Regions from separate parts of the Fundidesulfovibrio sp. genome, predicted to be linked through region 1. Evidence: riboswitches for the same ligand, from Rfam matches in the RefSeq annotation. Region 1 holds a riboswitch; each other region holds the start of a gene.
The links. A riboswitch is a leader RNA that binds a small molecule or an ion and turns the genes downstream of it on or off. The one in region 1 is predicted to bind cobalamin.
Positions count from the first base shown of each region.

Region 2: linked by a shared signal. The riboswitch ahead of ACV4UX_RS01850 (radical SAM protein) and the one ahead of cbpA (modified peptide precursor CbpA) in region 1 are both predicted to bind cobalamin.
Region 3: linked by a shared signal. The riboswitch ahead of ACV4UX_RS05060 (sirohydrochlorin cobaltochelatase) and the one ahead of cbpA (modified peptide precursor CbpA) in region 1 are both predicted to bind cobalamin.

Region 1 is NZ_JBZVFJ010000021.1:571-10,593, forward strand. It holds partial or broken gene ACV4UX_RS04620 (diaminopimelate decarboxylase family protein) at 1-62, shown strand, start outside; gene ACV4UX_RS04625 (esterase/lipase family protein) at 388-1,788, shown strand; gene cbpB (peptide-modifying radical SAM enzyme CbpB) at 1,956-3,359, opposite strand; gene cbpA (modified peptide precursor CbpA) at 3,362-3,463, opposite strand; cobalamin riboswitch at 3,567-3,695, opposite strand; gene ACV4UX_RS04640 (TapB family protein) at 3,815-4,441, opposite strand; gene ACV4UX_RS04645 (MamS/MamX family magnetosome protein) at 4,431-4,919, opposite strand; gene ACV4UX_RS04650 (hypothetical protein) at 4,994-5,986, opposite strand; gene ACV4UX_RS04655 (hypothetical protein) at 6,326-6,934, shown strand; gene ACV4UX_RS04660 (cyclic di-GMP phosphodiesterase) at 6,955-8,190, shown strand; gene ACV4UX_RS04665 (aminopeptidase) at 8,499-9,698, opposite strand; gene ACV4UX_RS04670 (sensor histidine kinase) at 9,847-10,023, shown strand, end outside.
Region 2 is NZ_JBZVFJ010000006.1:36,016-44,950, forward strand. It holds gene ACV4UX_RS01825 (helix-turn-helix domain-containing transcriptional regulator) at 1-71, shown strand, start outside; gene ACV4UX_RS01830 (hypothetical protein) at 93-470, opposite strand; gene ACV4UX_RS01835 (IMP cyclohydrolase) at 592-1,869, shown strand; gene ACV4UX_RS01840 (ribonuclease catalytic domain-containing protein) at 1,889-4,003, shown strand; gene plsY (glycerol-3-phosphate 1-O-acyltransferase PlsY) at 4,046-4,636, shown strand; cobalamin riboswitch at 4,905-5,096, shown strand; gene ACV4UX_RS01850 (radical SAM protein) at 5,319-6,110, shown strand; gene ACV4UX_RS01855 (ribonucleoside triphosphate reductase) at 6,028-8,049, shown strand; gene ACV4UX_RS01860 (hypothetical protein) at 8,178-8,867, shown strand.
Region 3 is NZ_JBZVFJ010000023.1:10,855-20,877, forward strand. It holds gene ACV4UX_RS05045 (ABC transporter substrate-binding protein) at 1-463, opposite strand, end outside; gene ACV4UX_RS05050 (ABC transporter ATP-binding protein) at 460-1,233, opposite strand; gene ACV4UX_RS05055 (FecCD family ABC transporter permease) at 1,226-2,233, opposite strand; gene ACV4UX_RS05060 (sirohydrochlorin cobaltochelatase) at 2,354-3,256, opposite strand; cobalamin riboswitch at 3,393-3,579, opposite strand; gene ACV4UX_RS05065 (YibE/F family protein) at 3,647-4,978, opposite strand; gene ACV4UX_RS05070 (alkaline phosphatase) at 5,182-6,759, opposite strand; gene ACV4UX_RS05075 (YifB family Mg chelatase-like AAA ATPase) at 6,974-8,506, opposite strand; gene lepB (signal peptidase I) at 8,717-9,322, opposite strand; gene lepA (translation elongation factor 4) at 9,435-10,023, opposite strand, start outside.

The DNA.
Region 1 (10,023 bases):
CCCTGGTGCGCCGCCGCGAAACCTACGACGACCTGATCGCCCTGGAGAAGGACGCCCTGTAGGGCTGATCGGACCTCCTTCTTGCTCACGAAAGGCCGGCGTGCGGGACGACCCCGCGCGCCGGTTTCTTTTATCCTGATGATCCGGCCGGGGACGTCACGCCTCGGCCGTCCCCGACACCCACGAGGCCTGTGCTCCAGTCCATGCCGGGTCGCGGGCAGTCCCCGCAGCCGATCGGCACATGCCGTACGCCCTGTGCAGCCCTCCCGCTCAACTTGCGGCTACACTCGCTAGATATCGATTAATTGACAGAAATTGCGCGCATGATTGCCGAAATATTCGACAACATGGTACTTTCAGGCCCATCCGTCAAACGGGAGGGCCGCCATGGCCAGACAAGTCATCGTGCTCCACGGCTGGAGCGACAGCTTCAAATCCTTCAAACACCTGGCTTCGTTCCTGAATCGCAACGGATTCACGCCCCACGCCGTCCACCTGGGAGACTACATCTCCAAGGACGACGAGGTGCGCGTGGAAGACGTGAGCCGCCGCATGCGCGATGTCATCCGCCAGCGTCAGGATGATGGAACCATCGACGCGTCTTTCGACATGATCGTGCACTCCACCGGGGGACTCGTGGCCAGGCAGTGGATCGCCGACCTGGCGGACCTGGGGCTGCCCTGCCCCCTGAAGCGTCTGGTCATGCTCGCCCCGGCCAATTTCGGCTCCGCCCTTGCGGTCAAGGGCAAGAGCCTGATTGGGCGCATCTTCAAGGGGGCGGACAACTGGTTCCAGTCTGGCCAGGCCATGCTGGACGCCCTGGAGTTGGCCTCCCCCTATCAGTGGAAGCTGGCCCACCAGGACCTCTTCGTCCCGGCGGAACGGCCCGACGCCACCTCGCCCTACGGCGACGGCGGCGTGTGGCCCTTCGTGATCATCGGCAGCCATCCCTATTCCGATCTCCTGCGCAAGATCGTCAACGAGAACGGATCAGACGGCACCATCCGGGTCTGCGCCGCCAATCTCAACGCCAGGGGGATGACCATCGACTTCAGCTCCGACCCCGAAAACCCCGAAGTCACGCCCTGGACCCTTCGCAATCCCGACCTGAGCGCGCCCCTGGCCGTCCTGCCCGACAGGGACCACGGCTCCATCCACAGGCCCGACAAGGGCGATAGCCAACTGGGTGAACTGATCCTGCAGGCTCTACGCTGCGACAACGCCGCCAACTACATGAATATCAACCAGGAATGGAACGCCATCAGCGAGAAAACGGGAGCGATGGCCATGGACACAAACCTTGATGAGGACGACCAGGCCTTCTACCATCAATATTTCCAGGTTGTGGTCCGTGCCGTGGACGACCAAGGCAACGACATCAAGGACTTCTTCCTGGAGTTCGGCGGCCCCGAATACGACGACCGCCTCACCGGCATGTTCCACACGAAGGTGCTTGAAAAGAAACACTCCAATCAGGTCAACCCGGCATTTCGCTGCTTTTACGTGGACCGCAACGACCTCTTCGCACTCTACTACGACCAGATCAATGTCCCAGCCGACAAGGTGCTCACCCTCACCGTAAGCGCCGCTCCGCCCGGACCCAACATCACTTACCTGAACCAGCACGCCGGGCAGGGCCAGGGCCGCATCAAGGTGCACTGCGAGAATCTCAACGACCGCGACCAGTTGGATCAGTTCCGCCTGCGGCGCAACACGACGCACTTCCTCAAGCTCGTGATCCCGCGCACGCCCAAGGACGAGGTTTTCAAGCTCAAATTAGCGCCTTAAGGAGAAGGTGCACCGGCGACCAGGAGGATGCCCACCGGTCCCGCAATTCTTCGCGGGGGTCACCGGCGGCGACTGGAATAATGATGAAGATATTCGGCCGCCGAGCGGCGCGGGCCAAGCCAGCGCCGCACGGCGGCCGGTTCTTTTGATCGAGGGAGTACGCGGAGCTAGGCCGTGAACTCGAAAGTGGTCTCCACGCCCTCGTCCCAGCCGTCCCAGAGGAAGTCGTCCGCACGGCCGTCCGCGATCAGCCGGAAGGCGGAGCGGGCCTGTTCCTCGTAGAAGCGGCAGAAGGCCCCCTTCCGGTCCATGCCGCCGTTCATCTCGGCGGCCTCGGCCGGACAGGGGGAGCCGCAGAAGTGCCGCACGGCGCAGCGCGAACACTCTTCGATGTCCTCCACCTTGCGCCCGGTCACGGCCTTGAAGGGCGCGCTCTCCAGGATGTCGCCCAGGCTGTCGGCGAAGAGGTTGCCGCCCCGCCAGTCGGGCAGGCCGATGAACTCGCTGCAGGGGAACACGTCGCCGCCCGGCGCCAGGGCGAAGAAGCAGCGCCCGCCGCCGCAGGGCGAGATGTCGCACATGAGGCGGCGCGCCGTGGGGGCCAGGATCGAAAGCAGGATGTTGGCGAAGTTGCCCACAACGAGCTTGCGCCCGGTCTCCTTGTAGAGTTCGTGGGAGCGCTCCAGGGCCTTGACGAACCAGCGGGCCGCCACGTCCTCGTCGGGCTTGATCTCGCGCGCTCCGGGCAGGGTGCAGCGCACCATGTTCAAGAGGCAGGTGCTCACGCCGTACTTGTGGAAGAACTCCACCACCTTGGGCAGCGTGCGCACGTTGCCGTCGGTGACCGTGCAGATGACGCTGAAGGCCGGATAGCCCGCCAGCTTCTCCATGGCCCACAGCACCTTGCGCGAAACGCCCTCCCCGCCCCAGGTGACGCGGGCGCGGTCGGCCACGGCTGCGCTGGCCCCGTCCAGGGAGACGCCCACGCCCACCCCGCGCTCCGTGAGGAAGGCGATGGCCTCCTCGTCCAGAAGCGTGGCGTTGGTCTGGATGCCGAAGCGGAAGTTCTCCTGGTGGCGCTCGATGCCGGCGAACATGGCTTCCCTGTTGAGCAGGGGCTCCGCGCCGTGGAACACCACCTGGGGGCGCGTCCCCTCGGGGAGCGTGGCGTCGAAGTGGGCCTTGAGCCGGTCAAGGGCCTCCAGGAGGCGCTCCTTGGACATGTGCTCGCCGCCGGAACGCATCGCTGCCGGGATGTAGCAGTAGGCGCAGTTGAGGTTGCAGCGCTCGGTGGGGTTGAAATAGACCGCCGAGGGCGAGAGCCCGAAGCGCAGGCGGCGCATCTCCTCGGCGAAGCGGTCGGCCTGACCGGCGTAGGCCTTCAGGAACTTGCGGCTCGTGAGGGTCCGGCCCAGCTTCTCGGTGCGCACCAAGGCCCAGAAGGCCGTGTCGGGGTCCACCACCGCCATGTACTCGCGATGGCCGATGTCCACGGGCTGGAGCGCGGGGCCGGAGCCGGTGTTGAAGTGGCGGCCCCGCTCCGGGGCCGCCGCGTCGCGCTTGGTGGACATCGTTACTTCTTGGGGTCCATGAGGATGTAGTGGGAGAGCCCCGTGCCGTCGGCCTTGCAGGTCTTGCGGATGGCGATCACGTCCTTCTTGCCTTTGCCTTTCATGGTTCCTCCGGTGGTGGGGTTGCGGAAAAAGAAAAGGGTTCCGGCAGGAGCATCCTGCCGGAACCCTTTGCCTTCAGGTTCCGATGGGTTGGCGATTCGACAGGTCTTCTGGCTTCCGGATCCTGCGCGCGGGGGCGGCCTTCCCGGGGAAACCCCAGTGACCGGCTTTCGCCATGCCCTCGCGCGTCCCCGGTTACAGCGACGGGTTCGCCACGGATTCGCACCGTGTTCCGAGATGTCGTACGCAATCAGCGGCTTGATACCTTTTCGCGGCCCAAAGGTCAAACCCCGGGGCTGCCCCCCGCCGGATTTCCGAAGTCCGTCGACGTGCGCTCCTGCCGGGCCTCGGGGCTACTTCCTGCCATACTCCTGGAGCACGGCGTTGTGGCCGTGGGTGTCGGTGATACGCACGAAGTAGGCCGCTTCCGGGGCGTACCAGAGGGTGTAGGTTCCGCTCCAGCCGGTGGTGTTCCTCTTCTGCACCTTGATGCGGAAGGTCTTGAAGGTCCCGGCCGGGGTGGTGACCTCCTCGGAGGCCTCCACGGTGACTGTGTTGGTGTAGCTGGCGCTGCCCTTGGCCGTGCTGGCGCTCTGGGTAAAGGTCCGCGTCTGGCCCACGGCCAGGGGGAAGAAGACGTAGGCGTCGGTTCCCGAGTCCACGGAGTAGGCCAGCAGCGAACCGTTGGAACTCTTGACGGAGAGATCGCGCCCGAGCACGGCCTTGCGGGCCTGGTCGCCGTCTCCGGTCAGGACGATCTCGTCGCCCACGGATCGCACTTCCATGCGTTCGGCCAGGGCGTAGGGGCTTCTGGTCTTGGAGGAGAAGCGCCACCAGTCGCCGGGTTTCCACTGGGGGGCCTGGGCGGCGGGGAGCGGGGCCACTTCGGCGTGGCGCGAGGCGCAACCAGCCAGGGACAGGGCCAGAACCAGGAGCAGCAGACCCCGGAGAGATCGGGTGGCCGGGCCGTTAGTCGTCATCGGAGGACTTCCTTTCCTTGGCCAGTTCCTCGGCGCTCATGCTCCACCAGGGCATCCCGTCCTTGGTGCGGCGCACCTTGAGCTGGAGCTTCTCGTCCTTTTTCACCTTGGAGGCCAGCACCACCTCCTTGCCGCCGATGGTGGCCCAAACGCCCGTGACCTTCACGGAGTCGCCCTTGCGCAGCCCGATGGATTCCAGGTCCACGAAGGACTTGGGACCCAGGTGCACGGTCTCGGTTTTATTGTCCTTCTTGTCGCGCACCACGAGGGCCACGCCCTTGTCCATGCCCGGCAGGGGGACGATTTCCAGGATGTCTTCCACGCGTCCCTTGAAGGAGTCTGCCTCCTTGGGGTCGTAGGCCTTGTCGTAGGCCCCGCCCCGCTCCCAGCCCTTGATGTTGTCGGCGGCCAGGGCGGGCGCGGCGAGGCAGAATACGGCGAGGAAAGGAAGGACGGCGAAGCGGACGAACGATGCCATGGATTCCTCCGGAATGATGTGACGATTCTTGTTAGCTAATGCGCGAGGGCTCCGGTGTAAAGCCGTCGGCGTCGTCATGCGCCCGAGGGGGCGTGCCCGCCGGGGTCCGCCGCGTCCTGCCCGAGCCCGGTCTCCCCCGCCCCGCGCAGGCGCGCCAGGGCGTAGTCGTGCTCCGGGTCGCCCGGAAAGAGGAACTGGTAGGAGATGTTCTCGCGGCAGAAATCGTCGAAGGCTTCGGCCCAGTCCGCCACGGGGAGCGCGGCGCGGCGCTCCATGTGCAGCAGGGCGAAGAGCGGCTCGCGCCCGAAGGCTTCTGACCCGAAGAGGTACTTGCCCGCCATGTGGAAGGGCCTTCGCGAGGCGATGAGCGGGTTTCGCAGCGGCTCGGGCAGCATGGCCAGGGCGAAGGACTGCATTTCCGAAAGGTGGAAATTGCCGTAAAGGAACGCGCCCCATCGGTGAAGCTCCCCATGCAGGGAGTTGGGCTCCGTCTCCAGGTAGAAGCGCGCGTCCAGGCGCAGGCAGTAGGCGTCGGCCGTGTGGATGGCCAGGGCCATCTTGTTCACGCCCACATCGAAGGGCACTTTGGCCAGGTAGACCACATAGAAGCCTTTCAGTAGCTCGAAGAGGCCGTTCACGTACTCGGGCCGGTTGTAGTCCAGGAATTGCTCGTTGACCGCCCCTCCGAAGATGTTCTGGAGCATGATCGCCGGGGGGACCTGGTCCGGCTTGGCCGCGACCACGGCGGAGACGAAGGCCGGGTCCGTGGGGGCCAGGGCGTCGTCCGTGAGCAGGGAGGGGGTGACGTTCAAGAGCGCCGCATACCTGGACACCCTGTCGAAGGAGACTCCGGAGCGGATGTCCTCCTTGACGGTCTTGATGCTTTTGGGAAGGCCGCACTGCCCCCAGCGCTTCATGTTGAAGAGGTGGTTGGGGGCGGCGGTGTTGCTGCCCCAGGTTTTGCCCAGGAGCATGAAGGCCATGCGCAGCTTGTCTCCGGCGCGGGCCAGGCGTCCCTTGCGGGGTCTTCCGGGCGTTGCGGTCAACGGTTCCTGGGCTGGCGTCACGGCGTGCCTCCGGGGTCTCATCGCATCAGACCGATGCGCTGATTTCTACCCCTTTTCTGCCATATAATAAACCAAAAAAGGGCCATTGCCAAATCGGCCCCTGCCTCCGATTGTGCGGCCAACACGGGAGCGAATGCATGCGGGAAAAACAATCCTCTACTGGCTGCAGAGGCTCCGCGCGCCGGGCGGCCAGCGTCTCCGGCCACCCGCGGGGCTGGCCGGGCAGCGGAGGATCGGGCGGACGTTTCCGTGGCCCGGGATCCCAACCTCTCATCAGGAGGGTCCATCATGATGCGGCGCATCCAGGCAATTCCGGCCGATTCGTCGTCCGTGCCCCCCGTGCCGACCTGTGTCCCGGACCTCAGGAGCGCCCATCGCGTCGAGGTGACCCGGGACCTCGTCATGGAGTTGGCCGTCTGGTTCGGCCGGAGCCTGGGGTTGCACCGCATCCACCTGCGCGACCTCGGCTCTCCGGTGTTCACCCTGGGCAGGCCGCCCTACCCATGCATCGACAACATCTCGGCCGGGGGCCTCGGGCTCTCCTTCGCCGCCTCGGCCCCGTCGCAACTGGCTGCCCTGCGTGAGCGCCTGCCCCTGGCCCTGGTCTACTTCAAGCTTCACGACCCGGCCGGGACCAACTCCTGGCCCCTGGCCTTCATGGCCGGCTACGAGGTGAAACGCGTGCGCTACCATGAGGGGCGCATCTGCCTTGGGTTGAGCCTGGCCCTGGACGGGGTCCCCCACCCCGAGGAAATGGCCCTGGACTTCGTGGACGCGCGCAAGTACGGCATCGCCTGCCTCACCAAGTGGTGCGACGATTTGCACCGTCGCAACGTCCGGGGCGGCTGCGCCAAGGGCTTCCAGGGCCTGCGCCTGGACATGCTGCTCAGCCAGTTGGACGCCGCCCTGGCCGAACTTCCGGGCCGGTCGGTCTGCCCCGGAGCCTGACCCCGGGATTTCACGACGCCATGGCCAGTCCACACCGCCCCGCCCCTTTCGCCGCCGCCCCGTCGCCCAGCGCGGGGAGCCCCGAGCGCATCCGAAAGATCGCCGTCGCCGAATTGCGCCCGGGCATGACCGTGGTGGACACCGGTCTTTCCTGGACGGAACACCCCTTCCTCTATTCCGAGGCGGGTCCCGTGGACTCCCTGCGGCAGGTGGAGTCCTTGCTGGCCGAAGGCTACCGCGAAACCTTCATCCGGGAGGAACGCACGCCGCCGCCCCGCCAGCGTTCCGGCACGTCCCCTTCGCCCCGGCCCCTGCCGGATCCGGGCGACTACGCCAGGGCCAGGGCGCTCCAGGACGAATCCGTCGGGGTGATCAGCGCCTTCATCCGTGCCGCACGCCTGGGCAAACCCCTGGACCGGGAGGCTCCCGCGCGCCTGGTGGGGAAGGTGATCGATTCCGTGGCCGGAAACCCCGACGCACTGGTGAGCCTGGTGAATTTGCGCCGCAACGACGCCTATTCCTACACCCACTCCCTCAACGTTTCGGTTCTGGCGGTGGTGTTCGGGCAGCACCTGGGCCTGGACAAGGACGCGTTGCGCGGACTGGGAGAGTCCGGCCTCTTCCACGACCTGGGCAAAACCCGCATCCCGGACGCCATCCTGGACAAGCCCGGACGTCTCACCCCGGAGGAGTTCGCCGTGGTCAAGTCCCACCCGGGCGAGGGGGCGGACATCCTGGAGAGCCAGGGGCTCGCGTCTCCCAAGGTGTTGGCGGCCATCCGGGACCATCACGAGAAGTTCAACGGCGCGGGCTATCCCCGGGGGCTGGCCGGAGACAGACTGGAGCGGGCGGCGCAGATCGTGGGGCTCGTGGACTCCTACGACGCCATGACCAGCAACCGGCCCTACCGGCGGGCCATCCAGCCCAACACGGCCATGCGCATCCTGTTCGCCATGCGCGACAAGGACTTCTCGCGCGAACTGGTGGAATCGTTCATCAAATGCCTGGGCATCTATCCGGTGGGCAGCCCCGTGCGCCTGCGCGACGGCTCGGTGGCCCTGGTCTGCGGCTCCAACCCCGAGAGTCCCCTGCACCCCACGGTGAAGATCATCCTGGACGCGCGCATGCGTCCCCGGCCTCACCGCGTGCTGGACCTCGCCTCGCCCCAGGCCAAGGCCCTGGGCGACGCCGCGGTCATCGAAGCGCCCCTGGACATGTCCGTGCTGGGCATGGACCCGGCCGGATTCCTCTTCTGACGGGCAGGTCCGCCCATCGCGGCCCTTATGGCGCATCCTCTGGCGATAGCCGACCCCGGAAACGCGAAAAGCCCGGCGAGTGCCGGGCGTTTCGTGCATGCCCCGCGTCGCGGGGAAGAGGCCAAGGCCGGAGCGTCGTTCACCTGCGCGAGGGTCCGGCATTTCCCGGCAACGGAGCCGACGAGGATTCGTCGAGAGGTTTCTCGCGTTGCGTCCTCAAAATACGTCCATGCGGACAATCAAGGCAACCAGCCAAAACCATTGACTTTCTATCGGAAAGCATCCTTATGCTTTTCAAGATTGCGACACTAGCAGGCGAACTGGCCGTTCTCGTAGACCACCTTGATTCCGCCGCCGCGCAGACGCGCCGTGACGCGCTTGGGTTCGGTGTTCACCAGGTCCCAGTGGAGGGCCGAGTCGTTGAAGCCCAGTTCGGCCTTGCGGGCCTCGCTGAGTTCGGCGGGGTCGCCGTTGTAGGTGTCGGAGTAGGAGCTGCCCAGGGCCACGTGGCAGTTGCCGTGCTCGCCGCCGAAGTTCTCGTCGAAGAGGGTGTTGGCCATGAAGCGGTCGATGCGGGAAAAACGGCGGTCGGTCAGGGAGAACTCTCCCAACCTGGAAGCCCCGGCGTCCATGGCGACCTGCTTTTTCACGAAGTCCTCGCCCTCCTCGGCCTTCACGTCCGTCACCACGCCTTCGCGGAACTCCAGGCGCACGCCGCGCACGAGGTTGCCGTTGCGGTAGGAGGGCTGGTCGGCGAAGTAGACGCCTTCGGTACCGCGCCAGTCGGGCGAGAGGAACAACTCGAAGCTGGGGATGTTGTGCCCCGAGATGCCGATGAACCGGCGTTTGAGCCCGGGGGTGACGGTGAGGTCCACGTTGGCGGACTCCACGTGGTAGGCCTCCACGTCCAGGGCGTTGATCCACTCCTTGATGGCCGTGGCGTCCTTGTGGATGCGCCGCCATTCGGCCACGGGGTCGGCTGCGCGCAGGTGGCAGGCCTTGATCACCTGTTCGGTGAATTCCTTCTTGGTGAGCCCGGCGCAGCGCGCGTATTCGGCGGTGGGGTGCACGCAGAGCGTCCAGCCGAACTGCCCGGCCTCCTCTCGGCGGGTGAGGATGTCGCGGTAGGGCTTTCGGGCGATGGCGGTCTGGGCGATGCGCTTGGGGTCCACGCCGGAAAGATGGGTAAGGCTGTCGGGCGCGATGATGTACACCGAACCGTGCAGGTTCTCGTAGAGCTCCCGGGTGCCGGGTGCGATGAAGCTCAGCTGGGGGTCGCTGCCACGGGAGTAGAAGTCCAGTTCCATGCGCGAGGTGAAGGCCATGCGCGGCACCACGTTGAGGCCCCGGTCCACCAGCTTGGCGAAGAGGGTCTCGGCCAGCTTGAGACCGGCCAGGTCGTACTGCACGAGCACGTTGTCCCCGGGCTGGTAGGGGGTGGTGCGGGAGGTGTCCAGGCCCCAGATCAGGACGTCGGCGTATTTGTCCAGGAGTTTGGCGGTCAGCACGGCGGGTGGCTCCAAGGATGGGGTTGTCGGCGTGCAAGCCGTTTGCCCAAAAGAGCCCGCAATGTAAAGCGGGGCGGGAACCCGCGCCGCGCGGGCGGCGCGCGCTCCGTCACGGGGCCGTCACATCGGGGGCGGACACTCTCCGGCGATGCTGCCCTTCATCCAGTCCTCCTATCTGGCCGCGCTTCTGGAGAGCTTCCACTCCGGGGTGCTGATTCTCAACGTCCGGGGCGACGTGTACGCCGCCAACGAGACGGCCGGGAGCATGCTCGGGCTTGACCGTGCGACGCTGCTGGCCGGCAGTTTTCGCGAGCATGTGCTTTGC
Region 2 (8,935 bases), on a different contig from region 1:
AGAACCTCTTCCAGGTGATCCACCATCTGCAGGCCAGTGAAGGCATCCGGTTGGGCGTGGAAAACAGTTGAAGCGCCTTCCTGGCTGTCTGCCTATTGCTCCTGCCCGTCCTTGTGGCGAAACGAAAGCACCTTGCCCTTGCCGGGCTTGCGGGGCGCTCTGGACGTCTTGGGCAGGGGCGTCGCGCCGGGGTGGGGCTGCGCGTCCGTCGGGGCGTTGGGCACGGCCTCCATGTGCGGCCTGGGCGGCGGCACGGCCCCGGGCTCGCGGCCCTCGGCCCAGTGCAGGTTGAACAGCTGGTTCTTGAAGCGCACAGCCTGGATCATGCTCAGGATCAGCACCGCCTCCTCCCAGCGCTTGGAGGGCTCGAACCGCTGCACCTGTTCGGCGTAGCGCTCCCAAAGGCTGGTCAGCGACGCTTCGTCGTAGTTCCCCAGCTGCCTGGCCAGTTTCAACAGGACTCTTTCCACGTTGTCTCCCTCTCGGACGCCCCCGCCTAGCACGATTTCCCGGCGCGGCCAATGCCCGTTTGCCGCCCGGCCCCCGGCGTGCTAAGAGGCTTCGCCCGCACGACACCACAGGAGCACCCCCATGAGCGACCTGAAAAAAATGTACATCACCATCCAGGAAGACCCCTTCCCCCAGGACCTCACCGTCACCCTGGGCGGACAGACCCTGGTGTTCGCCAAGAAAACCTGGACCATCGACGGCGAGCAGAAGGGCCTGCGCTACGGCGAGAACCCCGACCAGCCCGCCGCCCTCTACCAGCTCAAGGACGGCGCCCTGGAACTGGGCGGCGTGCGCTTCCGCGGCCCCGGACGCGGGCTCGTCTCGGCCCTCACCGAAGAGCACATGATCCAGGCCGGAAAGCACCCGGGCAAGACCAACCTCACCGACGTGGACAACGGCCTGAACATTCTCCAGTACCTCTCGGCCAGGCCCGCCGTCGTGATCCTCAAGCACAACAACCCCTGCGGCGCGGCCTGGTCCGCCGAGGGCCTGGCCACGGCCTTCGAGCGCGCCAACCTCTCCGACCGCATCGCCGCCTTCGGCGGGGCCGTTGTAGCCAACCGCACCCTGGACAAGGCCACGGCCGAGCTGATCAACGCGGGCTACTTCGAGGTGGTGGCCGCTCCCGACTTCGAGCCCGCCGCCCTGGAGATCCTCAAGACCAAGAAGAACCTTCGCATCGTGGCCATCCCGGGCATCGCCGTCCTGGCCGACTACGTCGGCGAACCCTTCCTGGACGTGAAGACCCTCATGGACGGCGGCCTGGTGCTCCAGTTCTCCTTCCGCAACCGCATCCTCGAAGCCGCCGACTTCCTCCCCGCCAAGACCGAGACCAAGGACGGCAAGGCCTTCACCGCCCGCGCCCCCAGCCCCGCCGAGGCGCAGGACCTGCTCTTCGCCTGGGCCGTGGAGGCGGGCGTCTCCTCCAACTCCGTGATCTTCGTGCGCGACGGGGCCACCGTGGGCATCGGCACCGGCGAGCAGGACCGCGTGGGCGTGGTCCAGCTGACCATCCACAAGGCCTACACCAAGTATGCCGACCTCCTGGCCTTCGAGCGCCACAAGCTCTCCATCCACGATCTGCGCGAGAAGGCCGCCTCGGACCCGGCCCTGGCCCAGTCCCTGGCCGAGATCGAGGCCAAGACCAAGGCCGACCGGGGCGGACTGCCCGGCAGCGCCCTGGTCTCCGACGGCTTCTTCCCCTTCCGCGACGGCGTGGACCTGGCCATCGCCCAGGGCGTCACGGCCATCGCCCAGCCCGGCGGTTCCATCCGCGACTGGGAGGTGATCCAGGCCTGCAACGAAGCCGCGCCCCAGGTGGCCATGGTCTTCACCGGCCAGCGCTCCTTCAAGCACTAGGCCCGCACCGGAGACGCGCTTGACCAGGCATCCCAGCATCCAGAGCCTCCCCCTGCCGGGCACGGTGGTGGAATACCTCCAGGGCAACGAGCCCCACCTGGCATGGGTGGAGGAGGCCTCGGGCGACAAGCTCAGGCTCTACACCCTCACCCGGCGCGAGGTGAAGCTTGCCGGGGCGCGCCTGCTGCCCTGGCTGGGGCCGCGCCACGAGGGGGCCTTCAACCGCGAGGGGATCCTCGAAAAGCTCAAGGAACACGCGGCCCGGCGCGAGTCGCTTCGCGCCGGGCTCGACCCCCTGGAAATCTGGGAGCTGGCCCAGGGAGAGGTGTCCCAGAACTCCGCCGCATGGTTCGCGGGCCTGGCCTTCGAGCAGCCCGACGTGGACCAGGTGGCGGCCATGGGCCGGGCGCTGCTCTCGGTGAAGACCCACTTCAAGTTCCAGCCGCCCAACTTCGAGGTCTATCCCGCCGAAACCGTGGAGCGCCGCCTGGCCGAGCAGGAGGCCGCCCGCGAGCGCGAACTGGTGGTCACGGCGGGACACGCCTTCTTCCAGGAGCTGTGGGCCGGGTGGTCCTCGGGGCGGCGCAAGGACCCGGCGCGCCTGGAGGCCCAGCTGGACCCCTCGGCCGCCCGGCGGCTCAAGGACCTGCTGCGCGCCATCATGGCCGACGCCGAAAGCCAGGAACACGGCCCCCTGTGGCAGCAACTGCGCAAGGGGCTGCCCGAGCACCCGGCCCAGGCCCTGATCCTGGCCCAGGAGTGGGGCATCGTGGGGCCCAACCACAACGTGCTCCTGGACCAGGCGGGCTACGACGAGGGCGACGCCTGGAGCGAAGCCTTCGCCGGCGAGATCGAGGCCCTCGGGCGCGACTTCCAGGCCCGGCGCGAGCCGCCCCTGGACTCCCTCTTCCTGAGCATCGATTCCCCCACCACCCGAGACATCGACGACGCCTTCCACGTGGAGCGCCTTCCGGACGGCTGGCGCGTGCGCATGGCCCTGGCCAGGCCCACGCTCTCCTGGAACTTCGAGAGCCCCCTGGGCCGGGCCGTGGCGCGCCGCGCCTCGAGCCTCTACCTGCCCGAGGGCGACAGCCACATGCTCCCCGAGGCCCTGGGCTGCGGGCTCTACAGCCTCAAGGCCGGGGAGGACCGCCCCGCCCTGGTGCTGGACTGGGAGCTGGACCCCGAAGGCGGCGCGCGCTCCTTCGCGCCCTCCCTGGGCTGGGTGCGCGTGGCGGCCAACCTGACCTACGAGGACGTGGAGGCCGCCCTGGCACGGGGCGACGCCCCGCCCGAGGCGGCGGCCGCGCGCGACCTGGCGAGCCTGCTGCGCAAGGCGCGCGTGGAGCGCGGGGCCGTGGTCATCGACCGGCCCGAGCCGCGCATCGAACTTTCCGGTTACCCCGGGGCGACCGGCGTGGAGATCGGCCCCGGCAAGGATTACCCCGAGGCCCAACTGGCCGTGAGCGAGCTGATGATCCTGGCCAACGCCTCCATGGCCGCCTGGGCCGGGGAGCGGGGGGTGGCTCTCTTCCACCGCGTCCAGGACGTGACGCTTCCTGCGGGCTACGCCGGGGTCTGGACCGACCCCGTGGACATGCACCGCGTGGTCAAGCAGCTCTGCGGGGCCTCCCTGGAGGCGCGCCCGGGCCGCCACGCCAGCCTCGCGGCCGAGGCCTACGCGCCGGTCACGTCGCCTCTGCGGCGCATGTCGGACTTCGTGAACCTGGCCCAGGTGGAGGCGTATCTCGCCACGGGCGCGCCCAGGCTCACGCGCGAGGCGCTCCAGGAGTCCCTCGCGCCGTTGGCGGCGCGTCTGGACGCCGTGGCCATGGTGCAGCGGGGCAGGCCGCGCTACTGGAAGCTCGCGCACCTGCAGCAGGTGGGCCGCGAGCGCGATCTCGAGGCCGTGGCCCTGGAGGAGTGCGGGCACCTCGCGGCGCTCAGCCTGACCACGCTCCAGATGTACACCCGCGTCCCGCGCGACATGCTGGGCGGCCCCTTCCAGGCCGGACAGCGCTTCCGCGCGCGCGTGGGCAAGGTGGACCCCCTCACCGGCGAATTCCGGGTGCTCTCCCTGCGCGAGGCGGACGAGAAGCCCGAGGCCGGAGAGTGGCCGCCGAAAGTGGACTAGGACGCCCGGAACCGACCGAAACCCTCGCGCAAGGAGCAAGAAGTGCTCGCGAAGATCCTCTGGCTTGGCCTGGCCTACCTGGCGGGTTCGTTCCCCTTCGGGCTGTTCATCGCCCAGGCGGCGCGCGGCATCGACCCGCGCACGGCGGGCAGCGGCAACATCGGGGCCACCAACGTGGCCCGCCTGTGCGGCACGAAGCTCGGCGTGCTCACCCTGGCCTGCGACGCCCTCAAGGGCTTCATCCCCGTGGCCGTGGCCTGGAAGCTGGGCGGCGGCTGGTACGCCTCGCTCACGGCCCTGGCCTGCGTGGGCGGGCACATGTTCCCGGTGTTCCTGCACTACAAGGGCGGCAAGGGCGTGGCCACGGCCATCGGGGCCGTGCTGGCCCTGTGCCCGTGGGCGGCGGTGGTCTCGGGGCTCTCCTGCGCGGCGCTCATCGCGGCCTCGGGTTTCGTCTCGGTGGGCTCGCTCTTCTTCGCGGCCAGCCTGCCCTTCACGGCGGCGTGGTTCGGCCCGGGGAGCATCGTGCCCTTCACCACGGTGATCGCGGCGCTCATCGTCTGGAAGCACAAGGACAACATCCGCAGGCTTCTGGCCCGCGAGGAGAAGCCGTGGCGCAAGAAGGCCGCCTGAGGCGTCGCGCCTCCGGCATCGCCTGAACCTGCCCCCTGGACCTGGGCGCGGCCTTCGCGCCGCGCCCGCGCAACCCGGGGGCGCCCTCCTCGCGGGTGGACGGCGGCCCCGTGCCGGGGCGCAAGCCCCCGTCGGGCCTGCATTCTGGAGCTGCCGCGGCGAGGCGCGCCAGTTCCCGTACCTGGGCCTCCTGTCCGGCTCCGGGGGGTGAGGGAACTATTTCCTCCGCCAGATGAGGGGGTTGCGAGAAGGCCCCCCTCTTTCGGTTTGACACTCCCGCAGCCCGGGAATATTTTCTCCCCCGACGCCCTGGAAAACGGAAGACGGTGCGAATCCGTCGCAGGCGCGCTGCTGTGACCGGCACGATACCGGGCGGTAAGCCACTGGGAGACGCTCCCGGGAAGGCCCCGCGCACCACCCGGCCGGAAGCCAGAAGACGTTCCAGGGATGCGATGGCCTCGCCCCGCGCACGGGCGGCGGGCTGCCGGACTTCGGCCGCCGTGACGGCGTCCGCCCACCACCCTTCGGCTTCCCGACGTTGCGTTCTGCCTGTTGTTGAAAAGGCGCGGCCTTTCGAGGTGTTGTGATTGCGTATCGGCAACACTTGAGAATGATGCACCTTTTTTTACTTCATGGGGCTTGCCGATTCTGCTACGAGCACCTTTGATTTTTTGAGACGAGCATGGAACATCACGCACGCCACGCCACCACCACGCCCCTGCCCCGCATCCGGGCCGTCACGCCCCTGTCGCTGTGCGACTGGCCGGGCCGCAGCGCCGCCGTCCTCTACCTGGGCGGGTGCAACCTGCGCTGCCCCACCTGCCACAACGCCTCGCTGGCCTTCACGCCCAGCCGCCATCCGTCCCTGGACGCTTCCGCCGTCCTGAGGTCCCTGGCCGCCCGGGCGCGCTGGCTCGACGGGGTGGTGGTCTGCGGGGGCGAGCCCACCCTCGATCCCGGGCTCTACCCGCTGGTGCAGGCTCTCGACGCCCTGGGCCTGCCCGTGAAGGTGGACACCAACGGCATGGCCCCGGACGTGGTGGAGCGTCTTTTCGATGCGTGCCCCCGCACGTGTTTCGCCGTGGACGTGAAAGGCCCCTGGGAGAAATACCCCGTCCTCACGGGCGGGGCGGCCTCTCCGGAGGCGGCCCGCGAACGGCTGGAGGCGGTTTTCGCCCTGGCCGCGCGGGATCCCGCCCGCTTCCGCTTCCGCATCACCCTCGTGCCGGAGCTCACGCCGGATGACGTGAGCGCAGCCAGACGGCAACTGCCCCCGTGCTTCACCCTGAACGAACAAACCTACCTGCCCCCTCCGGCCGGGAAGGAGACCGCACATGCCCTTGCAGATCCAGAAGCGCGACGGCTGCCTGGAAACCTGGTCCCTGGAGCGCATCGCCCAGGCCATCCTGAAGGCCCTCAAGGCCAGCGGCGTGCAGGACCCGCTGCTCTCCAAGCGCCTGGCGCGCAAGGTTGAGGAAAAGCTCGCCGACGTGGACGTGCCCCTGCAGGAGCACGTCCAGGACACCGTGGAGCGCGTGCTCATGGAGTCGCGCCTGTTCGACGTGGCCAAGCGCTTCATCATCTACCGCGAGAAGCGCCGCACCCTGCGCGAGCAGAAGGCGGCCTTCCTGGACATCGCCGACACCATCGACACCTATCTCTCCAAGGCCGACTGGCGCGTCTCCGAGAACGCCAACATGTCCCACAGCTTCCAGGGCCTGATGCTGCACCTCTCAGGCACCGTGCAGGCCCGCTACGCCCTGGAGAAATACCCCGAGGAAGTGCGCGCCGCACACGACCACGGCTATTTCCACATCCACGACCTCTCCTTCGGCCTGGCCGGCTACTGCGCGGGCTGGAGCCTGCGCGACCTGCTCCTGGAGGGCTTCAACCTGGAAGGGCGCTCCTCCGCCGGTCCGGCCAAGCACTTCGACTCGGCCCTTGGCCAGATGGTCAACTTCCTGGGCACGCTCCAGAACGAGTGGGCCGGGGCACAGGCCTTCAACAACGTGGACACCTACCTGGCCCCCTTCATCCGCCATGACGGGCTCAACTACCAGCAGGTGCGCCAGGCCGTGCAGAAGTTCGTCTTCAACCTGAACACCACCTCGCGCTGGGGCGGCCAGACCCCCTTCACCAACCTGAGCTTCGACCTCACGCCCCCCAGGCACGTCGCCAAGGAGGCGGCCATCGTGGGCGGGGCCTTCCAGGACGCCACGTACGGCGACTTCCAGGCCGAAATGGACATGTTCAACAAGGCCTTCCTGGAAGTGATGAGCGAGGGCGACCACTACGGCCAGATCTTCTCCTTCCCCATCCCCACCTACAACGTCACGGAAGATTTCCCCTGGGATTCCGAGATCGGGACGAGCCTCCTGGAGTTGACCGCCCGCTACGGCGCGCCCTACTTCCAGAACTTCATCAACTCCGATCTCTCCCCTGAGGACGTGCGCTCCATGTGCTGCCGCCTGCAGATGGACCTGCGCGAGCTGCGCAACAAGGTGGGCGGGCTCTTCGGCGCGGGCGACCTGACCGGCTCCATCGGCGTGGTGACGCTCAACCTGCCCAAGCTGGCCTACCTGGCCCAGGGCGAGGAGGACTTCCTGGACCTGGTGGCCGAGTACGCCGCCCTGGCCAAGGACGCCCTGGAGTTCAAGCGCAAGCTCATCCAGGAGCAGCTGGACCGGGGCATGTTCCCCTATTCGGCGCGCTACCTCAAAAACGGCTACAAGGGCCACTTCTCCACCATCGGGCTGGTGGGCGGGCACGAGGCCTGCCTGAACATCCTGGGCAAGGGCATCGAGACCGACGCAGGCATCCGCCTGATGACGCGCGTGCTGAACCACCTGCGCGAGATCACCAGCCGCTTCCAGGAGGAGACGGGCCACCTCTACAACCTGGAGGCCACCCCGGCCGAGGGCACCAGCTACCGCCTGGCCAAGATCGACAAGAACCTCTACGCCGACATCAAGGCCTCGGGCAACGGCACGCCGTACTACACGAACTCCACCAACCTGCCCGTGGGGCACTGCGAGGACGTGATCGCGGCCCTGGAGCACCAGAACAAGCTGCAGCCGCTCTACACGGGCGGCACGGTGTTCCACACGTTCCTGGGCGAGGCCGTGGCGGACACCGAGGCCCTGAAGAGCTTCATCATCAAGGCCTTCCGCATGACGAAGATCCCGTACCTCTCCATCACGCCCACGTTCAGCGTGTGCAAGACGCACGGCTACATGTCCGGCGAGCACTTCGAGTGCCCCACCTGCGGCGAGGACGCGGAGGTGTTCACGCGCATCGTGGGCTACTACAGGCCCGTCTCGCGCTGGAACAAGGGCAAGAAGGCCGAATACGGCGACCGCGTCACCTACGGCATGGAAATGGGCATGTGCGGGTGCGAGCCGGGGCAGTTGTAAGCTGCCGGAATACTATGATTGAAAGGCGGGGAGCTTCGGCTCTCCGTTTTTTTTGTTGCCGGTGATGGTGATTTTTAATAGGTTGGATGCGAATGCTGTTGTCCGATAGTCGATCGAAGGGGGATGTCATGCCGGAGAGCGGGCAATCCGTACAAGGCCTTTCGTCGGTATTTTCGGGAGAAGTGATTCTTGAAAAGATCAACGCGAACTTGGAAAAGGCGCAAGGGCGTTTGGTACAGGGTTTGGTGTCCCTTGCGGTGTTGTTGGTTTTGCTTGGGTTGTTCGCCTCAGGCGAGTTGTCGAGTTTGACTACAAACGGGCAAGAAATAAACTATCGACCTGCGATAATTCTTATCCCCCTGTTGTTTTCGTCGATATTCTGTTATGTGTGCCATAAACTCGACTATGCTGTGGCGGCAAGCGCCAAATTCGTCGAGGTGTTGAATAGTCTTGATGCTAAGGTTGTTGAAACGATGGCGCATGCCTTTGCATTTGGACTGGGTGCAGCTAATGTGTGGTCGTTCTTTGGAGAATTGAAAGCAGAGCCGATGCGTGTTTTTAATGTGTTGTTGATGCAGCGTAATATGTTGAAGTGGTTGCTGCGCATGTATGTTTTGATGAGTTTTGGCATTATTGTTGTGAGATTTAATATTATTGACACAGGATTTAATTCTTCGTGGCAGCTGCAATACTTGTCATTTGTGCAGCAAGTGTGGTGCGCACTGGTGTTTGTTGTTGGGCTGTGGTGTATGGTTTCGTCCTACTACACTACGTCAAGCAACGCTCGATATTATCTGGAGAAATTCACCAGCTCCTAAAAGGCGCGAGGTTCCTTGTGGTGGTCAAGATGCGATGGGGCAGGGCGTTCAATGCGGCAACCTTCCCT
Region 3 (10,023 bases), on a different contig from region 1:
CGGCCTGTTCGCGCAGGAGGATCAGCTCTTCATCGAAGCGACGGGCCATTGCGCGGGCCTCCCGTTCGCGCCCGGCAAGGCGGCCAAGCTCCAGCCAGTAGGGGACCAGCTCCGCGAGGGTGGCGGGCTGCAGGCAGACCACGCGCGCGCCCAGGCGCTCCAACTGCTCCAGGAGCCCGGGCTGGGTGTTGCGGTGCATGGGCCGGGCCAGCACGATGTCCGGGCGCAGGGCCATGATGGCCTCCGCGCCGTCGCGCGCGCCCACCACGGGCACGTCGCCCAGGGGTTCGCTCACGCCGGCCAGCAGCCCGGCAGCTCCCATGGCGGCCAGGTTCTCGGCGTGGGCCGCATACAGGCTCACGATGCGCGGGGAAGCCTGCGCGAAGGCCCTGGGCAAAACCAACGCCAGCAGCAAGGCCGCCAGCGGAATGGCCGCCGGAAAGGCGGCGAAACGGCGACTCATCGATCCTCCAGAAACAGGATGTGCCCGTCCGAGACGCGGCAGCGCACGCCGAACACCCGGGCCACGAGGCCGGGCTCCAGCACGCGCGAGGTGGGGCCATACGCCGCAACGCGCCCGGCATCAAGCGCCAGCGCGAGGGGGCAGTACATGGCCGCCAGGTTGAGGTCGTGCAGCACCACGGCCACAGCCGCCCCGGCCTGGGCGCGACGGCGCAGGGCGGCCATGGCCAGGAAGGCGTGGCGGATGTCCAGCCCCGCCGTGGGCTCGTCCAGGAGCAGCGCCCGCGCCCCGCCGGACTGCGGGGAGGCCCCGGCCTGGGCCAGGGTCCGCGCCAGGGAGGCCCTGCGCCGCTCGCCGCCCGAAAGCTCCGTGACCGGTCTGTGCGCGAGATGCGCGAGGTCCGTTTCCTGCAGCACCGCGCGGGCCAGGGCCAGGTCTTCGGCCCCGGGCTCCCCGAAGCGGCCCGTCCAGGGATGGCGGCCCAGGAGCGCGGATTCCAGCACGGTGAACCCGAAGCGTCCGTCCTCGTGCTGGGGGCAATAGGCCACCTGGCGGGCCGCCTCGCGCCGGGGGAGACCCGCCACGGGCCGCCCTTCCAGGAGCGCCTCGCCGCCGCAGGGCCGCGCGAGGCCCGCCAGGGCGCGCAAGAGCGTGGACTTGCCCGCGCCGTTGGGCCCCACCACGGCCAGGAAATCACCGGGGGCCAGGCGCAGGTCCACGGACTCCAGGCGCCCGCCCCGGTCCACGCGCAGGCCTTTCGCCTCAAGCACGGCCGCGCCCCCGCACGAAGAGGAAGAAGAAGTACGGACCGCCCAGGAGCGCCGTGATCACGCCCACGGGGGCCTCGTGGGGCAGAAGCGTGCGCGAGGCCGTGTCCGCCCCCAGCACCAGGAGCATCCCGGCCAGGGTGGAGAGCGGCAGGAGCCTGGCGTGGCCCGGCCCCACGGCCAGACGCACCGTGTGCGGGGCCATGAGCCCCACGAAGCCCACGATGCCCGACACCGCCACCGAACAGGCCGTGAGCGCACCGGCCGCGCAAAGAAGCGCCAGGCGCACGCGGGAGGCGTCCACGCCCAGGGCGCGGGCCTGCTCGTCGCCCAGGCAGAGGGCGTCGAGGTCTCGCGCCAGCCACAGGGCGGCGGGCAACCCCGCGCAGAGCCCGGCCCAGGCCACTCCGGCCTCGGCCCAGGTGCGCGAGCTGAGCCCCCCCAGGAGCCAGAACACCAGCCCGGCCACGTTCTCCCCGGCCGCGAACTTCACGAACCCGATGCACGCCTGGAGCGTGGCTGCGGCCATCACGCCCGCCAGCACAAGGGTGACGGAGTCGAACCCTCCCCCGGCGCGGGACATGGCCAGCACCACCGCCAGGGCCAGGGCCGACCCCGCCAGGGCACACACCGGAACCGAGAGCGGCCCCAGGGCCGTGAAGCCCAGGAGCAGGCAGAGGCAGCCCCCCAGCGCTCCGCCCGCCGAAACCCCCAGCGTGTAGGAGTCGGCCAGCGGATTGCGCAGCACCCCCTGGAAGAGCGCCCCCGAAAGGGCCAGGGAACCCCCCACCGCCAGGGCCGTGAGGATGCGCGGCAGGCGCACCTCCCAGACCAGGGCGCGCGAGACCTCCGGCACGCCCTCCAGCCACTCCGGCCGCCCGGCCAGCCTGGCCGCCAGGATGCGGGCCGCGTCCCACGCGGGAACGTCCACGGCCCCGGCCCCCGCCGCCAGGAGCACCAGGGACGCCAACGCGGCGAGAAGGATCAGGGCTGTGCGGGACATGGGCGTGTCGGCCTCGGGGTTGTCCGGGGAGGGGCGGCCCTCCCCGGGAGTTCGTGGCGGATTCGACCGGGACGCCCGCAACAGGGGCGCGCTCCGGGCGTCAGGCCCGTGGCGTGCGCCCTAGCGCAGGCGCTCCAGGGCCTGCCGGGCGTGGTCGATCCAGACGGCGGCCAGGGCGTCGGCGTCGGCCGTGCCCTTGAGCACGGGCACGGCCTCAATCCCCGCGCGGGCCAGCGCGGACTTCCAGGAGTCGTCCTCGTCGCCCGCCATGTCGTTGCGGGCGTGGTCTCCGGCCACGGCCAACAGCGGCAGGAGCCAGACTTTTTTCACGCCGCGCTCCTTGAGGGCGGCCAGCACGTCCTCCCGGGAGGGAACGCCCTCCACCGTGCCCACGAAGGCCAGGGGGTCGGCTTTCCAGAGGCTCCATTGCAGGCCGGGGTAGTAGATGTTGGCAGGGTGCTTCGTGCCGTGGCCCAGGAAGACCAGGGCCTCCCCGGGCTTGCGCCCGCCGGGGGCCATGGCAGCCAGCGCCCGGGCGGTTTTTTCCACGTCGTCGGCCGTGGCCAGCAGCGGCCAGCCCGTCACCACCTTCTCCATGCCCTTGGGCATGCCGGAAAAGGCCCGCGCCGTTTCGGAGAGGGCGTGGAACTCCTCGCCCGGGATGGTCTGGAGCGACTGCACCACCACCTTGGTGAAGCCCTCGTCCGCCATTTTGGCCAGGGCCTCCGCCGGGGAGTCGAACTTCACGGGTTTCTTGCCCTCGGCCAGCTTGTGGCGCACGATGGCCGACGTGTAGCACAGGCGGATTTCCACGCCGGGGAAGGCGGTCTCGAACTTCTTCAGCAGGTTCCTGTAGGCCAGGTCGGCCTTGGGGACCGTGGTGCCGAAAGCCGCAAGGAGGATGCCGACGCGCTCGGGTTTCGGCCCGCCATGGGCCAGGGCCGCCTGGGGCGCGAGGGTCAGGAGGAAGAGGCACAGGGCCAGGGCCGCCGCGCGGCGCGGTTGATGGACGAAAGACTGCATGAGACTGCTCCCTTGGAGCTTGGCTGTTGCCGGGGCGCGCAAAAAGGCCGCCTTCCGTCCCATAAAGGGAGCGGGAGGCGGCCCGTATTCGCCCTCCGGAGCATCCGCGCGCGGCAATAGCCCGTCGCCGTGCGGGAACCTGAGACAGGGTCCGGGCAGGTCTTCCGACTCGTTCCATCCGCCCCGGCCTTCCCGGGCTTCACCCAGTGGCGCGCGAAAGGGCGGATTGCAAACGGAACTCACGGCGGCGGGGACCGCTCCCGATTTCCACGGGATTCCCTATTCTCCCCCAGGATGGGGGCACCCGGACCTGTCCACGCTATCCCCGGCGGCGGGAGAAAGTCAACTCGCGCTCTTGCGGCCCCGGCGCGACGCCTCCAGGGCAGGCTCTCAGCCCTCGCCCCGCGCCGGGGCGTGCGCCCCTTTGCGTCCGCCCAGGAGCCAGGCCCCCGTGAGGGCCGTGAAGGGGGCCACCAGCACCAGGCCGAAGCTGCCCACCAGGGTGCTCAGCACTTCGGCGGCCACGTGGTTCATGTTGAAAACGTTGGCCATGGGCACTCCCTGGGCCATGAACACCATCAGGAGCGCCATGGACCCGCCCGAGTAGGCCAGCAGGAGCGTGGTGGTCATGGTGCCCACCACCACGCGCCCCACGCGCATCCCTGAGGCGCACAGCCTCCAGTAGCCCAGCCCCGGATGGTGCAGGGCCACCTCGCGCATGCTGGCGGCCACGTCCATGGCCAGGTCCATCACCGCCCCCGAGGAGCCCAGGAACACCGTGGACAGGAAGATGCGCGTGAGGTCCAGATGGGGGTAGCCCGAGTAGAAGAGCGTCTCGGCGTAGGCCTTCACCGAGCCGTGCAGGGCGAAGGCCCCCGAGAAGCCCAGAGCCATGGCGCACGTGGCGGCCACGCCCAGGAGCGACCCCAGGTAGGCCGCCAGGGCCGTGCGGTTGAGCCCGCCCACCAGGAAGAGCACCGAGGCCATGAGCAAGGAAAGCACGGCCAGGGTGACGAAGATGGGGTCGTGGTCCGTGAGGAAGAGCGGCACAAGAATCTTCCAGATGGCCAGCGCCGCGAAGGCGAAGCTCAGGAGCGCCTTCACCCCCGTCCAACCCGCGTAGGCCGCCAGCAACAGGGCGAAGAGCCCCAGGAGCCAGAGCTGCACGTCCAGGCGGTAGTGGTCCTGGGCGACGGCCCCCACGATCTCCCCTCCGCGTACGGTGAGGGCCACCAGGGCCTTGTCCCCGGGCTTGAACTGACGGTCCAGTTCCAGCTTGCCCAGGAAGAGGTTGTCGGCCCAGACCCTGCGCCCCTCGAAGGGGCCTTCCAGCACCTGGGCCTCGACGCGCTGGTCACCTTCCAGGACCACGCCGTACTGTCGCAGATTGCTGTTGTCGGTTGAGATCACGCGGGCCTTCACGGCCAGGGTCCCGGTGGGCAGGCGGTTCTCGAACCCCGTGGGCGCAAGGGCCAGGGCCAGCACGAGCAGCGCGAAGACGCAGACGAGGACCGCGTCTCGGCGGCGTTCGGGCGCGATGCTCGTCGGCGCCGGTTCCTGGGGTCCGGGCGCGTGGTGCGCCGCAAACGGGCCTCGGGCGGCGCCCGAAGCCCCCTGGTGGAGCGTTTTCCGTGCGGGTTCGGGCTGCGCGGCCTGCGGAGGGCTCAACGAGTCGGCCGGGGCCGGAGAATCAGTCGATGGGCCGTTTTGCGTGGGGTTCATGGTGCGCCAGGAGGGGCGCGCCCCGCTGGAGCGCGCCCCCGGAGTGGAGGGTGTCGAAGGCCCCGGCCGGTCGGTGCGAGACCGGACCGGGCGAGACTAGTGTTGCGTCCTCAAAATCCGTCCATACAGACTCTTGAGGCAATCACTTAAAATCATTGCTTTTTAATTTTGAAACACATTTCATGTTTTTCAAAATCGCGACATTAGTTGGCGGCCAGCTGCACGGCTGGGTCGATCACGCGCATGAGACGCCGGGCCAGCTCCGTGTTGTCGTAGTAGCCCTCGAAGAGGCGTTCGCCCGCACCGCGCGCCGAGGTCATCACGGGCATGCCGGTGTGGGAGTAGGTGGTCCAGGCCAGGCCGGCCTTGGAGTCCAGGATGCGGGTGAGCGTCACGGTGAGGGGTTCGTAGTCGCCGTAGCGCAGGTATTCGGCGGGGTCCTTGGACTTGACGGTCTCGCCCGCCATGGAGCGCTTGAAGGCGTCCTGCACCAGGGCCACCTCGAAGGGTTTGAGGTGCATGCCGTAGGGGTCGGCCGGGGAGGTGTTGTTCTCGTCGGGGACCGGGGACTTCTTCATGGCCTCCAGGTCCTCTGCGACGGGAACCACCAGACCGAAGCCCTCGCGGATGAGGGGCGCGGCGGCCTCCAGGGTGGCCTTGTCGCCGGGGTGGTCCTTGCGGAACTGGCGCAGTCGCTCGTCGAAGGCCTGGAAGGAGAGCTTCTGGTGCTTCAGATACTGGTAGTAGTTGCCGTACTTGGTGCCCGCGAAGCCCAGGGCCATGCCGCCGCACTCGTGGTCGCCGGTGACCACGATGAGCGTCTCCTCGGGATGGCGCGCGGCGAACTCCACGGCGGCGGCGACGGCCTGGTCCAGGGCCAGGGTGTCCTGGATGGATGCCGCGGCGTCGTTGGCGTGGCAGGCCCAGTCCACCTTGCCGCCCTCCACCATCAGGAAGAAGCCGTTGGGGTTGTCCAGCAGCTCGATGCCCTTGGCCGTGAACTGGGCCAGGGAGAACTCGCGGGAGGGATCGGCGTCGATGGCGTAGGGCAGGGCCTTGTCGGCGTCCAGCACGGGGTTGAGGGCCACCACCTTGTCCTGCCCCTTGGCCAGGGCCTTCAGGCCCTCCAGGGTGTTCGCCACGGTGTAGCCCTTGGCCTTGAACTCCTCGAAGAGATTCGCCTTGGGGCCTTCCGCCTTGGACTTCTTGCCCTCGGGGTCCTTGAAGCCGCCGCCCGCGAAGTAGTTGAAGCCCGAGGCCGGGGCGGCGAGGCCGATCTCGTAATAGTCGTTGCGGCTGGGGCGGTGGGCGTAGAAACAGGCGGGGGTTGCGTGGTCCAGGGAGACCGAGGAGACGATGCCCACCTTCATGCCCTTGTCGCGGGCCATCTCGGCCAGGGTCTTCACGGGCTTGCGCTCGCCGTCCACGCCGATGGCCCCGTTGTAGCTCTTCACGCCGGAGGCCAGCGCCGTGCCGGCCGCCCCGGAATCGGTGATGACGGAGTTGAGCGAGTGGGTGGTGGTGGCCCCGTGCACGGGGAAGCCGTTCATGACCAGCTTGACCAGCCCGGGACGCTCCATGCCCTGGGCGGCGGCCAGGTAGTATTCGGCGGCGGTGCGCTGGGCCTGGGCCAGGCCGTCGCCGATGAACAGGAACACGTACCTGGCGGGTTTGACGGTCGAGGGCTCCTGGGCGGCCCGGGCCTGGGCGGCAAAGGCCAGGGCCAGGAGAAGCCACAGGAGCAATGTGGCGCGGCGGACGACGGAACGGGCGCGGATCATGGGATGCCTCCGGGTGGGGTGTCGGGTTCAGCCCCCCTTCTCCACACGCGGTGCGTTACGGCCTCTTGCCGCCCCGGCGTCTTTTTCCGCAGGACGCCCGTTCCGCTCAAGGCCCTCGCGGGCCGTTCCCAGCGGAAGACAATGTGTATGACGTTGCGGGCTACATTTTGCAGTCAGCGCGTCGGTCGAGGCCTGCGGCCGGGCCGCTCCGGACTCAGGCCTTGCGGTCCAGGCTGCGGTAGTTGATGGCCTCGGCCAGGTGCTCCACGCGGATGTCCGGGGACTGGTCCAGGTCCGCGATGGTGCGGGCCATGCGCAGGATGCGCGTGTGCGCCCGGGCCGAGAGGCCCAGGCGGTCGTTGGCCAGCTCCAGGAAGCGATGGCCCTCCTCGCCCACGGGGCAGAACACGCCCAGGGCCTTGCCCGAGAGCTCGGAGTTGGTGCGAAGCCGCGTGCCCTTGAAGCGCCCGGCCTGCACGGAGCGCGCACCCTGCACCCGGGCGCGCATGGAGGCCGAGTCCACCCGGCCCGCCTCGGCCTTGAGGTCCTTGTAGGGCACGGCGGGCACCTCCACCTGGAGGTCGATGCGGTCCAGGAGCGGCCCCGAGAGCTTGGAGAGGTAGCCGCGCACCTTGGCCCCGGTGCAGGTGCAGTCGTGCCGGTCGTCGCCCCGGAAGCCGCACGGGCAGGGGTTCATGGCCGCCACGAGCATGAATTCGGCCGGATAGGTGAGGCTCACGGCGGCGCGGGCGATGGTCACGCGGCCGTCCTCGATGGGCTGGCGCAGCACCTCCAGCACGCTCTTCTTGAACTCCGGCAGCTCGTCCAGGAAGAGCACGCCCCGGTGGGCCATGGACACCTCCCCCGGCCGGGGGATGCCGCCCCCGCCGATGAGCCCGGCGTCCGATATCGTGTGGTGCGGCGAGCGGAACGGCCTGCGCGTGATGAGCGTGCCGCCCCGGGCCAGCTCCCCGGCAACCGAGTAGACCCGCGTCACCTCCAGGGCCTCGTCGAACGAGAGGGGCGGCAGCACCGTGGGGATGCGCTTGGCCAGCATGGTCTTGCCCGAGCCCGGCGGCCCCATGAAGAGCAGGTTGTGGCCCCCTGCGGCGGCGATCTCGATGGCGCGCTTGGCGTGCTCCTGGCCTTTCACCTCGGAGAAGTCCAGGGGGAAGGGGCCGTGGTCGTGCTCCAGGGCGGCCTCGTCGAAGGCCGTGGGGGCGATGGTCTCCTCGCCCGCCAGGAAGCGCACGGCCTGGTCCAGGGTTTCCACGGCGAACACGTCCAGGCCCTTGGCCACGCAGGCCTCCTGGGCGTTGGCCGCAGGGACCAGGAGGCCCCGCGCGCCCTGGCGTCGGGCCAGGTCGGCCAGGGGGAGGACGCCCGGCACGGGCTTCACCTCTCCGGTCAGGGAGAGCTCGCCCGCGAAGTAGTAGCCCGCGAGGGATTCGGCGGGCAGCGCGTCGGCGGCGGCCAGCAGCCCCAGGGCCAGGGGGAGGTCGTAGCCGGAGCCCTCCTTGCGAACGTCGGCGGGGGCCAGGTTCACGGTGATGCGCGAGGGCGGCAGGCGGTAGCCCCGGTTCTTGAGGGCCGCGAAGACGCGCTCCTTGCTTTCGCGCACCGCGCCCTCGGCCAGGCCCACCATGGTGAAGGAGGGCATGCCCTGGCGGGCCAGGTCGGCTTCGAGCACCACGGGGTGGGCCTCCACCCCGGCCAGGGCGGCGGTCAGGGCGCGGGAAAGTGCCAAGGGAACCTCCGGAAGGGCCGTACGAGACGGCGCAAGACGCTGCGGCTGACGCGATGCATCATAGGCGTTTTCCCACGGCGAATCCAGAGGGGCCTTGAAGGGGACACGCGCAGCAAGGGGCATGCGCAGCCCTCGCGGACGGCCACGAAAAAACGCCCCGCCTCTTTGTCGAGGCGGGGCGTCCGATGTGCCGTCCCTGGGACTGCCGGACTACTTGATGATGGAGCCGATCCGGTTCCAGCGCACGTCCAGGGGGCCGCCCCAGGACCAGTAGATCACCCAGGCCTTGCCCCGGATGTATTCGCGGGGCACGAAGCGCTTGTCTTCCTTCCAGAAGCGCGAGTCCTGGGAGTGGTCGCGGTTGTCGCCCAGCATGAAGTACTGCCCCTCGGGCACCTTCACCGGGCCGAAGTTGGGGCGGCCGAAGCCGTGGGGGTCGATGCGCTTGTAGGGCTCGTCCACCTTCTCGCCGTTGCGGTAGAGCACGTTGTCCTTGAGCGCGATGGTGTCGCCGGGCACGCCGATCACCCGCTTGATGTAGTCGAGCGAGCGGTCCTCGGGGAACTCGAAGACGATCACGTCGCCGTGCTGGGGGTCGCCCGTTTTCAGGAGCGACTTCTCCATGAAGGGCAGCTTGATGTCGTAGGAGAACTTGCTCACCAGCAGATGGTCGCCCACCAGCAGGGTGTCCAGCATGGACTCCGAGGGGATCTTGAAGGCCTGGATGATGAACGTGCGGATGATCAGCGCCAGAATGAGCGCCACCGCCAGGGCTTCCACGTATTCTTTCAGCAACTTCTGCCAGCGAGGGTTCATTGTTCTTCCTTGTTGAGGGAGATGGGGCTTCGCCCCATACCCCACCAGGGCTCTGCCCTGGACCCGCCAGGGGGAATGATTCCCCCTGGATCCCCCAATGGGGGATGCGGGGTTAGTCTCCGGCTTTCAGGGCTGCCAGGAAGGCCTCCTGGGGCAGCTCCACGTTGCCCATGCGCTTCATGCGCCGCTTGCCTTCCTTCTGCTTCTCCAGGAGCTTGCGCTTGCGGGTGATGTCGCCGCCGTAGCACTTGGCGATCACGTCCTTGCGCAAGGGGGCCACGCGCTCGCGCGCGATCACCTTGGCGCCGATGGCCGCCTGGATCACCACCTCGAACATCTGGCGCGGGATGACCTTTTTCAGCTTCAGCGCCACGTCGCGGCCAAGGTAGTAGGCCTTGTCGCGGTGCACGATCACGGCCAGGGCGTCCACGGGGTCGCCGTTGAGCAGGATGTCGAGCTTCACCAGGTCCGAGGCGCGGTAGTCGATGAGCTCATAATCCAGCGAGGCGTAGCCGCGCGTGCCGGATTTGAGCCTGTCGAAGAAGTCGTAGACGATCTCCGCGAAGGGCAGCTCGTAGGTGATGATCACCCGGGTGGCCGTGAGGTACTTGATGTCCTTCTGGATGCCGCGCTTCTCCTCGCAGAGCTTGAAGACGTTGCCCACGTACTCGTTGGGCACGTGGATCTCCACGCGGGCGAAG